2 regions of the Sphaerisporangium sp. NPDC049002 genome follow, and region 1 is predicted to be linked to the other one. Evidence: riboswitches for the same ligand, from Rfam matches in the RefSeq annotation. Region 1 holds a riboswitch; the other holds the start of a gene.
What was found. A riboswitch is a leader RNA that binds a small molecule or an ion and turns the genes downstream of it on or off. The one in region 1 is predicted to bind glycine.
Positions count from the first base shown of each region.

Region 2: linked by a shared signal. The riboswitch ahead of gcvP (aminomethyl-transferring glycine dehydrogenase) and the one ahead of gcvT (glycine cleavage system aminomethyltransferase GcvT) in region 1 are both predicted to bind glycine.

Region 1 covers NZ_JBEZFH010000146.1:11,293-19,087, forward strand. The annotation lists gene AB0B89_RS25225 (glutamine synthetase family protein) at 1-419, shown strand, start outside; gene AB0B89_RS25230 (aldehyde dehydrogenase family protein) at 421-1,764, shown strand; gene AB0B89_RS25235 (3-oxoacyl-ACP reductase) at 1,817-2,581, shown strand; gene AB0B89_RS25240 (gamma-glutamyl-gamma-aminobutyrate hydrolase family protein) at 2,585-3,292, shown strand; glycine riboswitch at 3,311-3,408, shown strand; gene gcvT (glycine cleavage system aminomethyltransferase GcvT) at 3,544-4,635, shown strand; gene gcvH (glycine cleavage system protein GcvH) at 4,632-5,021, shown strand; gene AB0B89_RS25255 (L-serine ammonia-lyase) at 5,125-6,501, shown strand; gene AB0B89_RS25260 (hypothetical protein) at 6,685-7,707, shown strand.
Region 2 covers NZ_JBEZFH010000083.1:2,693-10,487, forward strand. The annotation lists gene gcvP (aminomethyl-transferring glycine dehydrogenase) at 1-2,006, opposite strand, end outside; glycine riboswitch at 2,177-2,302, opposite strand; gene AB0B89_RS18130 (MerR family transcriptional regulator) at 2,447-3,070, opposite strand; gene AB0B89_RS18135 (bifunctional nuclease family protein) at 3,217-3,687, opposite strand; gene AB0B89_RS18140 (MerR family transcriptional regulator) at 3,819-4,493, opposite strand; gene AB0B89_RS18145 (FHA domain-containing protein) at 4,506-5,009, opposite strand; gene AB0B89_RS18150 (mannose-1-phosphate guanyltransferase) at 5,373-7,795, opposite strand, start outside.

The DNA of each region.
Region 1 (7,795 bases):
AGAGGTACGTCCCCGGAAGCTTCGCCCCGACGGCGGTCAAGTGGGGTGTGGACAACCGCACGTGCTCGCTGCGGCTGGTCGGGCACGGGCCATCGCTGCGCGTCGAGAACCGCGTGCCGGGAGGGGACGTCAACCCCTACCTGGCGGTGTCGGCGCTGGTCGCGGCGGGCCTGCACGGCATCGAGAACGAGCTGCCGCTGGAGGAGGCGTACAGCGGCAACGCCTATGCGGCGGACGCCGAGACCGTGCCGGCCACGCTTCGCGAGGCGCTCTCCCTGTGGGAGAGTTCGAAGATCGCCAAGGACGCGCTGGGCGAGCAGGTCGTCGAGCACTACGCGAACAACGCGCGGGTCGAGCTGGCCGCCTTCGACGCGGCCGTCACCGACTGGGAGCTTTTCCGGGGATTCGAGCGGATGTGACATGAAGATCATCAACCCTGCCACCGAGGACGTGCTCGCCGACGTCGAGCTCGCCGACCTGGCCGAGATCGACCGCGCGGTGGAGCGTGCCAGGAAGGCGTTCCCCGCCTGGCGCGAGGTCGCGCCCGGTGACCGCGCGCGGCTGCTCCGCCGCTTCGCCGACCTCGTCGACCAACACGGCGACGAGCTGGCCGGCCTGGAGCTCGCCAACGCGGGCCATCCGATAGGCAACGCCCGCTGGGAGGCGGGCAACGTCCGCGACGTGCTGCACTTCTACGCGGGGGCGCCGGAGCGCAACCACGGCAAGCAGATCCCTGTGGCGGGCGGGGTGGACATCACGTTCGCCGAGCCGCTCGGCGTCGTCGGGGTGATCGTGCCGTGGAACTTCCCCATGGTGATCATGACCTGGGGGGCGGCCCCGGCGCTCGCGGCCGGCAACACCGTGATCGTGAAACCCGCCGAATGGACCCCGCTGACGGCTTTGAGGCTGGCGGAGCTGGCCCTCGAAGCCGGTCTCCCCGAAGGGGTGCTCCAGGTGCTGCCTGGAGCAGGGGAGGTCACGGGGGCCCGGCTCGTGGAGCACCCCGGCGTCAACAAGATCGTGTTCACCGGGTCGACCGAGGTCGGGAAGCTGATCGCCGCAAGGGCCGCCGAGAACGTCAAACGGCTCACTCTGGAACTCGGCGGCAAGAGCGCCAACGTGGTCTTCGCCGACGCCGACCTGGAGCAGGCCGCTGCGAGCGCCCCCTCGGCGGTCTTCGACAACAGCGGGCAGGACTGCTGCGCGCGCTCGCGGATCCTGGTGGAACGCCCGGTGTACGAGGAGTTCCTCGACCGGCTCGGCGCGGCCGTCGGGGGGCTGACGGTGGGCGATCCGCGCGATCCCGGCACCGACATGGGCCCGCTGATCAGCGCCGAGCACCGCGAGCGGGTCGCGTCGTTCGTCACCGCCGCGCCGCGCTTCCAGGGCTCGTGCCCGTCCGGCCGGGGATTCTGGTTCCCCCCGACCGTGCTGACCCACGACTCGCTGGACGACCGCGCGTTCACGGACGAGATCTTCGGGCCGGTCGTGAGCGTGGTCCCGTTCGAGGACGAGGCGCAAGCCGTACAGATCGCTAATAACACGAAATATGGTCTTTCGGGGTCTATCTGGACCCGGGACGTGGGACGGGCCCTCCGGGTGGCCCGCGCGGTCGAGGCGGGGAACCTCTCGGTCAACTCCCACTCCTCCGTGAGGTACTGGACGCCCTTCGGCGGGTTCAAGCAGTCCGGCCTCGGCCGGGAGCTCGGACCGGACGCGCTGGCCGCCTTCACCGAGACCAAGAACGTCTTCATCGCCCACTGAGCCACAGGGCTGAAGTTCCACGACTGATTCGAGCACCAGGGAGTTCGTCACTATGCAACGTCTGCGGGACCGCGTCGCCGTGATCACGGGGGCGGCGGGCGGCATCGGCCTCGCCACGGCTCGCCGCTTCGCCGAGGAGGGCGCGAAGGTCGTGTGCGCCGACCTCGACGAGGAGGGCGGCGCCAAACTGGCGGACGAGGTGGGCGGCTTGTTCGTCCGTACCGACGTCACCAGCGAGGAGGACGTCAGCCGGATGTTCGAGACGGCCTTCGAGACCTACGGCAGCGTGGACGTCGCCTTCAACAACGCGGGAATCTCGCCTCCCGACGACGACTCGATCCTGACCACGGGCATCGAGGCCTGGCGGCGCGTTCAGGACGTCAACCTGACCAGCGTGTACCTCTGCTGCAAGCACGTCATCCCGTACATGCGGCGGCAGGGCAAGGGCTCGATCATCAACACCGCGTCGTTCGTGGCGGTGATGGGGTCCGCGACGTCCCAGATCTCCTACACCGCCTCCAAGGGCGGCGTGCTCGCCATGTCACGCGAGCTGGGCGTCCAGTTCGCCCGCGAGGGCATCCGGGTCAACGCGCTGTGCCCGGGGCCGGTCAACACCCCGCTGCTGCAGGAGCTGTTCGCCAAGGACCCCGAGCGCGCCCAGCGGCGCCTGGTCCACATCCCCGTGGGCCGCTTCGCCGAGGCCTCCGAGATCGCCGCCGCCGTCGCGTTCCTCGCCTCGGACGACGCGAGCTTCATCACCGGTGCCGAGTTCCTGGTGGACGGCGGCATCTCGGGCGCCTACGTGACCCCGCTGTAGCCCATGCCGCGACCCGTCATCGGCATCACCTGCTACGTCGAGCCCGCCGCCTTCACCGTGTGGCGGATGCCGGCCGCGCTGCTGCCGTACACCTACGTGGAGCACGTCGTGAGGGCGGGAGGCCAGCCGGTCATCCTGCCCCCGGCGGGCGACCCCGCGCCACTGGTCGAGCGGCTGGACGGCCTGATCGTGGCGGGCGGCGGCGACGTCGACCCTGGCAGGTACGGCGAGCCGCCGCACGACCAAACCGGATACATCCGGAAATTTCGTGATGATGCGGAGTTTGAGCTGGTCGGCGCGGCACTGGAGGCGGAGCTGCCGTTCCTCGGCATCTGCCGGGGCCTCCAGGTCCTGAACGTGTCGCTCGGAGGCAGCCTCCACCAGCACCTGCCCGACGTGGTGGGACACAGCGGCCATTCCCCCGCGCCCGGCGAGTTCGGCCACCTGCCCGTACGGCTGACGCCCTGCAGCAGGGTCGCCGGCGTGCTGGGCGCCGGGGAGGCCACTGCCGCCCACTACCACCACCAGGCGACCGACCGCCTCGGCGAGGGGCTCACGGTGTCCGCGACCTCGGACGACGGCACGGTGGAAGCGGTGGAGCTCTCCGAGCACCCCTTCGCGCTCGCCGTCCAGTGGCACCCTGAGGCGGGCCAGGAAGGTCATCTTTTCGAGGCGCTGGTCGCCGCCGCGACGAGCGGCCGGTCTTGGTAAGGTGAGCGGGAACACCGATGATCCCGTGCGGGAGAGCGTCCTGACATCCGGCCAGGACCCCTGAAGGAGCAAGTCCTCCCCGCGAACCTCACAAGGCAAAGGACCGTACGGGCAAGGTGATCTCTGGAAAGCAGGCTCTCTCCACGGGGCCTCGCCGAAGGTGAAAGTCCGGTAAAACCCGGGCGAAACTCTCAGGCACCGATGACAGAGGGGGAGGATGCTCTCATCCAACCCTGTCTGAGGTGCGCATCATGTCCAGACCCACACCGCTCCGCGAGGTGCACGAGAGCCTCGGCGCGACGCTCACCGACTTCGCCGGCTGGCTGATGCCGCTGCGCTACGGCAGCGAGTCCGCCGAGCACAACGCCGTGCGTACGGCCGCCGGGCTCTTCGACCTCTCCCACATGGGCGAGATCTTCGTCATCGGTCCTGAGGCGGGCCGGGCGCTGGACCACGCGCTGGTCGGCCACCTGTCCGTGCTCGAACCGGGCCGCGCCCGCTACACCATGATCTGCGCCGCCGACGGCGGCGTGCTGGACGACCTGATCGTCTACCGCCTTGGCACCGAGGAGTTCCTCGTCGTGGCCAACGCCTCCAACTACGAGCGGGTGGCCGCCGAGCTGACCGAGCGGGCCCAGGGGTTCGACGCCGAGGTCGACGACCGGTCCGACCGCTACGCGCTGATCGCCATCCAGGGCCCCCGCGCCCAGGAGATCCTCAGCTCGCTCACCGATGCCGATCTGCCCGGCCTGAAGTACTACGCGGGGCTGCCGGGCACCGTCGCCGGAGCCGAGGCCCTCATCGCCCGCACCGGGTACACGGGCGAGGACGGTTTCGAGCTCTTCGTCGCCGCGCAGGACGCCGTGCCGCTGTGGCAGGAGCTCACCAAGGCGGGCGACGCGTACGACCTGCGCCCCGCCGGGTTGTCCGCCCGCGACACGCTTCGCCTCGAAGCGGGCATGCCGCTGTACGGCAACGAGCTGAACGCCGGGCTGACCCCCTTCGACGCCGGCCTCGGCCGGGTCGTGAAGTTCGACAAGCCGGGCGACTTCGTCGGCCGTGCGGCGCTCGCGCCGCTGAAGGACGTCCCTCCGCGACGGCGCCTCACCGGCCTGGTCGCGCGGGGCCGCCGAGTGCCGCGCCACGGCTACCCCGTGGTGCTGCTGACTGACGGCACCGTCGTTGGAGAGGTCACCAGCGGCGCGCCCTCGCAGTCACTCGGCAAGCCGATCGCGATGGCCTACGTGGACATCAACGTGTCCGAAGGACTCGCGGTCGACATCCGTGGTAGCCATGAACCGGTCGACGTGGTTGACCTTCCTTTTTACCGGAGGAGCATGTGAGCAGCATTCCCGAGGAGCTCAGCTACACCAAGGAGCACGAGTGGGTGGCCGGGCTCGACGACGGCCTCACCGTGACCGTGGGCATCACGGCGTTCGCCGCCGATGCGCTGGGTGACGTCGTCTACGTCCAACTGCCGGAGACGGGTGCCACCGTCGAGGCTGGGGACGCCATCGGAGAGGTCGAGTCGACCAAGTCCGTGAGCGACATCTACGCCCCGGTGACGGGCGAGGTCGTCGAGGTCAACCAGACCGTCGTGGACGACCCCTCCCTGGTCAACTCCGACCCGTACGGCGAGGGCTGGCTGTTCCGCGTGCGCATCGAGGGAACCCCCGAGGATCTCCTCACCCCCGAGGAGTACACCACCGTCACGACCGCCGAGTCCTGACGGTCCTGACAGTTCTCACGGTCCTGTCACCGCGCGTCCTCACCCCGGCGAGCCCCCGCGCTCGCCGGGCCCCCGCACAACCCCTTCCGAAGGGCCGAGATCCATGGCGATCAGCGTCTTCGATCTGTTCAAGATAGGCATCGGGCCGTCGAGCTCGCACACCGGCGGGCCCATGGCGGCGGCGCACAAGTTCGTCCGGGGGCTCGACGGCGACGGGTTGCTGGAGAAGACGGCCCGGGTGGAGGTCATCCTCTACGGTTCGCTCGGACTCACCGGCAAGGGCCACGGCAGCGACAAGGCCGTCCTGCTGGGGCTGTCGGGCGAGAAGCCCGAACTGGTGGATGTGGACACCATCGACGACCGGCTCGCGCGGATGCGCTCCACCGGCACCGTGAATCTGTACGGCTCGCATGAGATCCCGTTCGTGATCGGCGAGGATCTCGTCTTCGAGCGCAAGATCTCACTGCCGCACCACCCGAACGGCATGCGCTTCACCGCCTTCTCCCCCGAGGGCGAGTCCCTCCGCGAGAAGATCTACTACTCGGTCGGCGGCGGGTTCGTCGTCGACGAGAACGCCACCGGAGCCGACCGCATCAAGGCCGACGACACCGAGCTCCCCCACCCGTTCACCACGGCGGCGGAGCTTCTCAAGCACTGCTCCGACACCGGCCTGTCGATCTCCGGGCTGATGTTGGAGAACGAGAAGGCCTTCGGCCGCACCGAGGACGAGATCCGGGCCGAGCTGCTCCGGCTCTGGCAGGTCATGGCCGACTGCGTACGGCGCGGCAGCGCCAAGGAGGGCGTGCTCCCGGGGGGCCTCAAGGTCAGGCGGCGGGCCAACCAGCTGTTCCGGCGCCTGCAGAGCGAGTCGCCCGAGAAGGACCCGCTCCAGACGATGGACTGGGTCACGCTGTTCGCCCTCGCCGTGAACGAGGAGAACGCGGCGGGCGGCCGCATCGTGACCGCGCCCACCAACGGCGCCGCCGGCATCATCCCGGCCGTACTGACCTATTACGACCGGTTCACCCCGAAGGCCGACGACGAGGGCATCATCCGGTTCCTGCTCACAGCCGGGGCGATCGGCGTGCTGTTCAAGGAGAACGCCTCGATCTCCGGGGCCGAGGTCGGCTGCCAGGGCGAAGTGGGCTCCGCCTGCTCGATGGCCGCCGCCGGGCTCACCGAGGTCCTCGGAGGCACGCCCGAGCAGGTCGAGAATGCCGCCGAGATCGGCATCGAGCACAACCTCGGCCTGACCTGCGACCCGATCGGCGGCCTGGTGCAGATCCCCTGCATCGAGCGCAACGCGGTCGCCTCCATCAAGGCCATCGCTGCGGCCCGCATCGCCCTGCGCGGCGACGGCCGCCACTTCGTCTCCCTGGACAAGGCCATCAAGACCATGCGCGACACCGGCCGCGACATGCTCGACAAGTACAAGGAGACCAGCCGCGGCGGCCTCGCCGTCAACGTCATCGAGTGCTGACCCGGCGCCACGACGGCGCCCGTATCTCCCTGCCGGCAACCGTCGTCCGTGGCCACTGCCCCTTTCTTTCGTCCTGACCGCTTCATCCCAGGGGCCGTACTCAGACGCGAGAGCCCGCCCGGCCACCGAGGCCTATTGCAAATTACGGGCACGTCCTCTGCCCCTGAGTAGACGGAGACAGGTATGAAGGCGGCGATGGTGGCGGCCATGGTGCTCCTGGGGGCGGCCGCCTGCACCTCTCCCGCTCCCGAGCGGACGACCGCGCTCGCGACACCCACCCCGGTCCGGACGAGTACGTCGGCCTTTGCCACCACCGATCCTCAGGCGAAGGTCGTGCGGATCCCCTCCGTCGGCGAACGCCCCTGGGTGGTCGGCACGCTTCCCGACGGGCGTCCCCTCGTCGGCAGGGGCCGTCATCGATTCCAGCCGGGCCGCGTCGACATCCTCGACCCGGCGACAGGCCGCAGCTCCCTCCTAGTCCAGGACGCACCCGATACCGAATCGTTCACGGTCCTCGCCGCGGCGGACGGCTCCTACGTGGCAAGGCTCCTCGGAAACGACGAGCCGGGCGGCTGGGAACTGGAGGTGATCGACCTGCGCACCGGACGAGCCAGGACTGTGGTGGACACCTGGCAAGAATCGGCCTGGCAGTGCGGCAACGGCTGGGACTATCCCCGCGACCTTCAGTTGCATCAGGGCCTGCTCTACTTCTCCCGATGCGTCACCACCGGTACCGGGGACGTGGGGGTCTTCCGCATCGACCCTGGCCACGGCACCCCCGGGCTGTGGCGGCGCGGGCTGTACGACCTCACCTGGCAGAGCGACGGTTTCCTGGCCAGATCACCCGTCGTGTCAGGCGACGCGTTCACCGGGTCGTTGGCCCGCTTCGCCCCGGACGGCACGCGGCGCGGTCTTCCCGTTCTGGCCGCCTACCTCCAACCGGAGGACGTCGACAACCTTCACCGACTGGAGTACGCGGACGGCACCGCCGCCGTACTGAGCCCACGCGCCAAGGGCGTCTCGACGCAGAGCCACTTCGCGGTGTGGCGCGAAGGCCAGGCCGCGTGGCTCCTCGACGTCCGGACACGCACTGCCACGCGCCTCCCCGGCCGGCGGATCACCGAGGCGTTCTTCCCCTCCCCCGGCTTCCTCCAATGGCACGCCGACGACGACGACCACGCCGTGGACCTACGAACCCTCCACTGACAGCCTCGGTCACAGACAGGGGGCTCTCCCTCGTAACGGTTAACGCCGCTGGGTGGTGATGCCCGCATGCTTGACGCCGGTTGGGAAC
Region 2 (7,795 bases), on a different contig from region 1:
TCGTGGACCCGGTCGCAGATCTCGGTGATCGTCTCCTCGAACACGCCGTGCGTGGAGGGGTAGGTCACCATGATCGCCGCCAGGCGGTCGCGGTGTTTGTCGATCTTGGCGATGAGGTCGGGGACGTCGACGTTGCCGTCGTCGTCGCAGGCGACCACGACGACCCGCATGCCCGCCATGACGGCGCTGGCGGCGTTGGTGCCGTGGGCCGACGACGGGATGAGGCAGACGTCGCGCTCGTTGTCGCCGTTGGCCCTGTGGTAGGCGCGGATCGCGAGCAGGCCGGCGAACTCGCCCTGGGAGCCCGCGTTGGGCTGCAGCGAGACGGCGTCGTACCCGGTGACCTCGGCCAGCCAGCCCTCCAGGTCCTTGATGAGCCGCAGGTAGCCCTCCACCTGGTCGGCCGGGGCGTAGGGGTGGATCCCGGCGAGCTCGGGCCAGCTGATCGGCTCCATCTCGGTCGTGGCGTTGAGCTTCATCGTGCAGGAGCCCAGCGGGATCATCGACCGGTCGAGCGCGATGTCCTTGTCCTGAAGTTTCCGGAGATAGCGGAGCATCGCCGTCTCGGAGCGGTGGGAGTGGAACACCGGGTGGGTCAGGAAGTCCGTGGTGCGCAGCAGCTCGGCGGGCAGCGCGTCGGAGGTGGCGGTGTCCAGGTCGTCCAGCACGATGCCGGTGAGGCCGAACGCCTCCCAGACCGCCCGGAGGTCGTCGGCCGTGGTCTTCTCGTCGCAGGAGACGCCCACGTGGTCGGCGTCGGCGAGGCGCAGGTTGACGCCCCTGTCGCGGGCCGCCGCGACGATCTCGGCGGCACGGCCGGGGACGCGGGCGAGCACGGTGTCGAAGAAGTCGTCGTGCGCGATCTCGACGCCGGCGCCGCGCAGCCCGGCCGCGAGGACGGCGGCGTGCCGGTGGGTGCGCTGGGCGATGCGCCGGAGCCCCTCGGGGCCGTGGTAGACGGCGTACATGCCGGCGATCACGGCCAGCAGCACCTGCGCCGTGCAGATGTTGCTCGTGGCCTTCTCCCTGCGGATGTGCTGCTCGCGGGTCTGCAGGGCCAGGCGGTACGCGGGGCGCCCGTCGGCGTCCTGCGACACCCCGACCAGGCGGCCGGGCATCTGCCTCTGGAGCCCCTCGCGGACCGCCATGTACGCGGCGTGGGGGCCGCCGAACCCGAAGGGCACGCCGAAGCGCTGGGAGGAGCCCACGGCGATGTCGGCGCCCATGGAGCCGGGCGCCTCGACCAGCGTCAGCGCGAGAAGGTCGGCGGAGGCGACCACCAGCGCGCCGCGGGCGTGGGCCTCGTCGGCGACGGCGCGGAAGTCCTTGATCTCGCCACTCGCGCCCGGGTACTGGACGAGCACGCCGAACAGCTCGCCGCCGGGCAGGCCCTGGCGGAGGTCGGCCTCGGCGAGCTCGATGCCGAGCGGCTCGGCGCGGGTGGCCAGCACGGCCTTGGTCTGCGGGAGGGCGTCGGCGTCCACGACGAACACCGGGCTCTTGGCCCGCCCGGCGCGGCGGGCCAGCGTCATGGCCTCCGCCGCGGCCGTGGCCTCGTCGAGCAGCGAGGCGCCGGCGACGTCCAGCCCGGTCAGGTCGCTGATCACGGTCTGGAAGTTCAGCAGGGCCTCAAGGCGTCCCTGCGAGATCTCCGGCTGGTAGGGCGTGTAGGCGGTGTACCAGCCCGGGTTCTCCAGCAGGTTGCGCCGGATGACCGCGGGGGTGATCGTGTCGTGGTAGCCGAGCCCGATCATCGAGGTCAGCACCTGGTTGCGGGAGGCGAGCGCCCGCAGCTCGGCGATGGCCTCGGTCTCGCTCGCCGCCTCGGGCAGGTCGAGCGGGCCCTCCGCGCGGATCGTCCCGGGCACCGCCAGGGCGATCAGGTCGCCGACCGACTCGTAACCCACCGCCTCCAGCATGCGCGCCTGATCGGCGTCCGCGGGGCCGATGTGCCGGGTGGCGAAGGGCGGTGCGGACAGGTCGCGAAGCGGTGACCGATCGGTCATGGGGCCCTCCTGAGGGTGTGGAGACCAGCGCTTGGAGCGCGCGCGTATGCCGGGTCTCCCCCTCTGTCAGCGCGATGTGTCATCGCGACCTGAGAGCTTCATCCCCATAAAAGCGGATTTGCACCGTCGGTGAGACACGCCTGGCGGGCATGTCTACTTTCCAGAGTCGCCTCACCCGTGCGGTACGTGGGCCTGAGAGATTCCGGGGAGGTTGCTCCTTCGGCGCCCGGGTCACACGCCGGCACCGCGTGGAGCGCGGAACCGGCCCGTGCCAGGGACTCTCCCGCACAGGGTCATAAGCCTTGCGCCAATCGTACCGTCCCGCCCCGACTTAGGGGCTACCCCTATTGCCCGGGTTTGCCGTACTTTGCCCCTGACCTGCGGGTTCACGAAGATCCAGCCCCGTCCCCACGGGATCTCCACTCACACAGTGGCCGGGGTCACCCTGTCTTGCGGGCCTTCCTGCGCCGAGCCAGCTCGTCACCCGGGTGCTCCTCCGTGGAGGTCCGGTCGGCCGGCTCCGCGCGTTCCCCCGGCAGCTCCGCCAGGGATCCCTCGACCTCGCGCCAGACCCCGCCCAAGGCGATGCCGAACACGCCCTGGCCGCCTTCGAGCAGATCTATCACCTCGTCGGCCGAGGTGCACTCGTAGACGCTCACGCCGTCGCTCATCAGCGTGATCTGCGCCAGGTCGTTGACCCCGCGCTCCCGCAGATGCTGCACGGCGGTGCGTATCTGCTGGAGCGACACCCCGGTGTCGAGCAGGCGCTTGACCACCTTGAGAACGAGGATGTCGCGGAAGCTGTAGAGCCGTTGCGACCCCGAGCCCTGCGCCGCCCGTACCGACGGCTCGACCAGCTGGGTTCTCGCCCAGTAGTCGAGCTGGCGGTAGGTGATGCCGGCCGCCGAGCACGCCGTCGGGCCGCGGTATCCCACGTCGGCGGGCAGCGACGCCGGCCGCTCGTCGAACAACAGGCCCTGCTCGCCCGCGCGCTCCCGCGCCGACTGGCGCTGGGCCGGATCATGCTGGCCGGCCGTCTTTCCCTCGCCGCTGCTGACCGCCACTGCGGACCTCCGGCTTTCTCTCATCCCACGGTCTGATCTGGGGGTTCGTGAATTACAACCGTGGTTTCCCTTGCACCGTAGGACTGGCGCGATGCTCAGTCAACGATCCCGCCCGGCGCGTCGTGAAGCGTAAATGCCCGATATGGCTAACCCGCACGACCGAAGTCCTCGGGCGTGATCGTGTCCAGGAACTCACGGAACTTCTCGACCTCGTCCTCCTGATCATCAGGGATGATGACGCCGGCCTCGCGCACGACATCCTCGCTGGCGAAGATGCTGGCACCGGTGCGAAGAGCCAACGCGATCGAGTCGGATGGGCGTGCGCTCACCTCGACACCGTTGGAGAACACCAGGTCAGCGAAGAAGATCCCGTCGCGCAGGGCCACGATGTTGACCGTCTGCAGCCGCACGCCGAGAGCTTCGATCACGTCCTTGAACAAGTCGTGGGTGAGCGGCCGGGGTGGCGGCTCCTCTGCCTGTGCCAGAGCGATGGCCGTGGCCTCGGTCATCCCAATCCAGATCGGCAGATAACGCTCACCCTTCGCCTCCTTGAGCAGGACGATGGGCTGGTTGGAGGGCATCTCGACACGGACCCCCACGACCTCCATCTGCAACACAGGCTGCTCCGTCTCATTGGGTCGCCGGCCCGCTCCGGGCCCGTTCCCTTGCGGCTCTCGGCTCGCGGCGTGACCATCGCCGCAAAATTCAACGTAACATCCCCGCACCCCGAAATGTCCGGGCGCCTCCTTCAGCGGCCCAGAATGCCCCTCAGACCGCCCCGCACCAGGGCGGCGTGCAGCTCCAGGAGCAGGGCGGAGAGCTCGCGAGCGGTCTCCTCGGCCTGATCGACGGCGCCGGGGGCGCGGCGGCGCAGCAGCGGCGCCACGGCCTGCTCCACGAGCCCCGCCTCGCGCTCCGCGGCGGCCCTCAGCACCCGCAGGTGGCGGGGGTGCAGCCCGAACCTTCCGAGCGCCCCTGAGGCCCTGGCGACGGTGAGGGCCTCGGCGTCGTACCACCGCGCGACCGGGGTCAGCAGGCCGTAGTCCTCCAGCTCCACGAGGGTCTCCTCGTCGAGGGCCGCGGCCTCCAGAAGCTCGGCGCGGCTCAGCCGGATCTCGGCGACCGGCGGCTCGGCCCCGACTGCGCGGGGCCGGGTGACGCCGTCGCGCTCGGCGGTGTCCAGGTGGTCCTTGATCACGCGCAGCGGAAGGTAGCGGTCACGCTGGGCGGTGAGGATGTAGCGCAGGCGCTCGACGTCGGCGTGGGTGAACTTGCGGTACCCCGAAGGGGAGCGCTGGGGCTCGATGAGCCCCTCGCCCTCGAGAAAGCGGATCTTGGAGACGGTGACGTCGGGGAAGTCGCCCCGCAGGATCTCGAGGACTTCCCCGATGCTCATGAACGCCCTGGCTGCCTGCGCGCCCATCACCGTTCCTCCTCACCCACGCGTGAGGAACACCAGCCGGAACTTGCCGATCTGGACTTCGTCGCCGCCGGAGAGCGGTAGCTCCTCGATGCGCTCCCGGTTGACGTAGGTGCCGTTGAGGCTGCCGACGTCCCTGGCGGTGAAGTAGTCGCCCCGCCGGTAGAACTCCGCGTGCCTGCGCGAAACGGTCACGTCGTCGAGGAAGATGTCGCTCTCGGGGTGACGGCCCGCCGTGGTGAGGTCGCTGTCGAGCAGGAACCGGCTCCCGGCGTTGGGCCCGCGCATCACGACCAGCAGGGCCGTGCCGGCCGGCAGCTGCTCGACCGAGGCCCGATCGGGGATGAGCGTCTGTCCCGTCGCGTCGCCGTCCATCGCCTCGATCCCACTGAGTGAGATCGTGGAGGTGGTGTCCCCCGGCGTGTTTTCGACACGACTCAGCGGCGACCCGCACCGTGAGCAGAAACGGGCGTCGTCAGGGTTGGCATGACCGCACTGCGTGCAGTAGACGCTCGGCATCGATCGGCTCGGCCTCCTACCGCGAAGTCGCGGCGACGGTGCTCTGTGCGGCGTGCCTCGGTTCTTCGCTTCTCATAGTTGCTCAGACTGCGAATGCCGCAACTTACGCTGATGAGTCGCAAAGGTCAAGATGAGGGCAGGCTCGCGGGTTCGGACATGCTGCTGGTGGGGCTCGCTCGGTCCTCGCTGACGGGGGCTCGCGTATCTCCTGACGGCGCTCGCCCCTCGTTCCTTCCGACCCGGCTCGCCACGCCGGTCCAAAGCTACCGCCCGCGCCGCCCTCCGGTCCATGCGGCGCGCCGTTCAAATGTGACCGGAAACGGCCGGTTCGGGGCAGAACGCTCCCGTTGCCGGGGCGGGCGCTCAGGTGCCCGCGGCGTGCTCCACCACCCGCGCCCAGCGCTCCAGGAGGCCCTGTGCCACGTCCAGGTCGTCCCCTTCCGCCCAGATACGGGTCACGGCCTCCGAGGGGTCGGGGAGGATCAGGGCCCAGCCTCCGTCCTCCTCGACCACGCGCACGCCGTCGGTGGTGTCGAGGTGGTACCCGTCGGCCGCCTCGACGACCGACCGCATGACCGCCCCCTTGGCGGCCCACGGGGTCGGAACCGTGCGTTTGAGCATCTTCGCCTGCGGGATGCGGGCGTCGATCTGGCTCAGCGACAGCCGGGTGCGGGCCACCAGCCCGAGGATGCGCAGGAAGGCGGCCAGGCCGTCGACCGTGGGCGCGAACTCCGGCACGATGAAGCCGCCGCGCCCGTCCGCCGCGAAGATCAGATCGGGGTCGGCAGCCGCCGAGGTGAGGGCGTCCAGGGCCGTGGAGGTCCACTGCACCTGCGCCCCGTGGAACCGGCACACCTGCTCGGCCACGCGGGTGGTGGTCACGGGCAGGGCCACCCGGCCGCCGCGTCGCTCGGCCGCGACCAGGTCGAGGACGACCAGCTGCGCCCGCTCCTCGCTGATCAGCTGGCCCATCTCGTCGACCAGGGAGACGCGCTCCCCCACCGGGTCGAAACGTACGCCGAAAGCGGCCCTGGAGGACCCCACGAGCTCCGCCAGGCGCTGGAGGTCCCTGCGGCGCTCGGCGAGCGTCTCGGTCGGCGAGGCGTCGTCCAGGCGGTTGTTGACGGTGAGGACGTCCACCCCGACGCGGCCGAGCAGGCTCGGGAGCACCAGGGAGGAGGTGCCGCCCGCGCAGTCGATGACGACCTTCATCTCGGCGTCGCGCACGCCGGACATGTCGACCCAGCGCAGCAGCTCGCGGGTGTAGTCCTCCACGGCCCTGGCGGGGAAGCTCAGCTCCGCGATCTCGCCGGGGAAGGCGCGCCGGAACTCCTGCCGGGAGAAGACGCGCTCCAGCTTGCGCTGCGCGCCCTGCGACAGGTCGGCGCCGTTCTCGTCCATGAAGATGATGTCGACGCTCTGGGGGTCACCTGGGGTGGTGCGAAGGGCGATGCCGCCCGAGGCGGTCTCGTTGGAGGTGTGGAAGCGCGCGACGGGCAGCGGGGCGGCCTCCAGGTCGAGCACGTTGATCGCGCTCGCGGTCAGCGCGCTGATGACCGCGCGCTTGAGGGCGCGGGCGGCGCGGGAGGAGTCGCGCGAGGTGATGACCGACGCGCCCTTCTTCAGGGTGGTGGCGTACGCGCTGGCCAGGCGCACGCACAGCTCGGGGGTGATCTCGACGTTGACGAGGCCGGAGACCCCGCGCGGCCCGAACAGGCTTCGCTGGCCGCGCGACTCCCAGATCACGCTGGTGTTGACGACCGCGCCCGCCTCGATCGTCTTGAAAGGGTAGATCTTGACGCCGGAGGAGACGTAGGCCTCGGACTCGATCACGCACTCGTCGCCGACGACGGCGTTCTCCTCGATGCGCGCGCCGGTCATCACGTCAGTGTTCTTGCCGATCACGCAGCCGCGCAGGTGGGCGCTCGGCCCGATGTAGACGTTGTCGTGGACGACGGCGCGGTGCAGGAACGCGCCCTCCTTCACCACGACGTTGTCGCCGAGGACGGTGTACTCCCGCAGTTCGGCGCCCGCCTCGACCTTGGCGTAGCCGCCGATGTAGAGCGGGCCCTTCAAGATGGCGTCGGGGTCGACGGAGGCGCCCTCGGCGACCCAGACGCCCGGGGAGAGCTCGAAGCCGTCGGCGTCCAGCTTGACCCGGCCCGACAGGGCGTCCGCCTGCGCCTTGAGGTAGCTCTCGTGGGTGCCGACGTCCTCCCAGTAGCCGCCGGTGATGTACCCGTACAGCGGCGCGCCCTGGGCCAGCAGCTTGGGGAAGACGTCGGCCGACCAGTCGACCGGGACCCCGGGGGCGACCTCGTCGAGGACCTCCGGCTCCATCACGTACACGCCGGTGTTGACCGTGTCGGAGAAGACCTGCCCCCAGGTGGGCTTCTCCAGGAAGCGCTGCACCCTGCCCTGCTCGTCGACGATGATGATCCCGAACTCCAGCGGGTTCGGCACGCGCTTGAGCCCGATGGTGACGAGGGCGCCGTTCTCCTCGTGGAACCGGATCAGGTCGGTCAGGTCGATGTCGGTCAGCGCGTCCCCGGAGATCACCAGGAAGCGCTCGTCGCGCAGCTTGTCGGCGGCGTTCTTCACGCTTCCCGCCGTGCCGAGCGGGATCTCCTCGGTGGCGTAGTGGAGGCTCATGCCGAGCTCGTCGCCGTCGCCGAAGTAGTTGCGCACCAGGGCGGCCAGGAACTGGACGGTGACGACGGTCTCGGTGAAGCCGTGCCGCTTCAGCAGGCGGAGCACGTGCTCCATGATCGGCCGGTTGACCACGG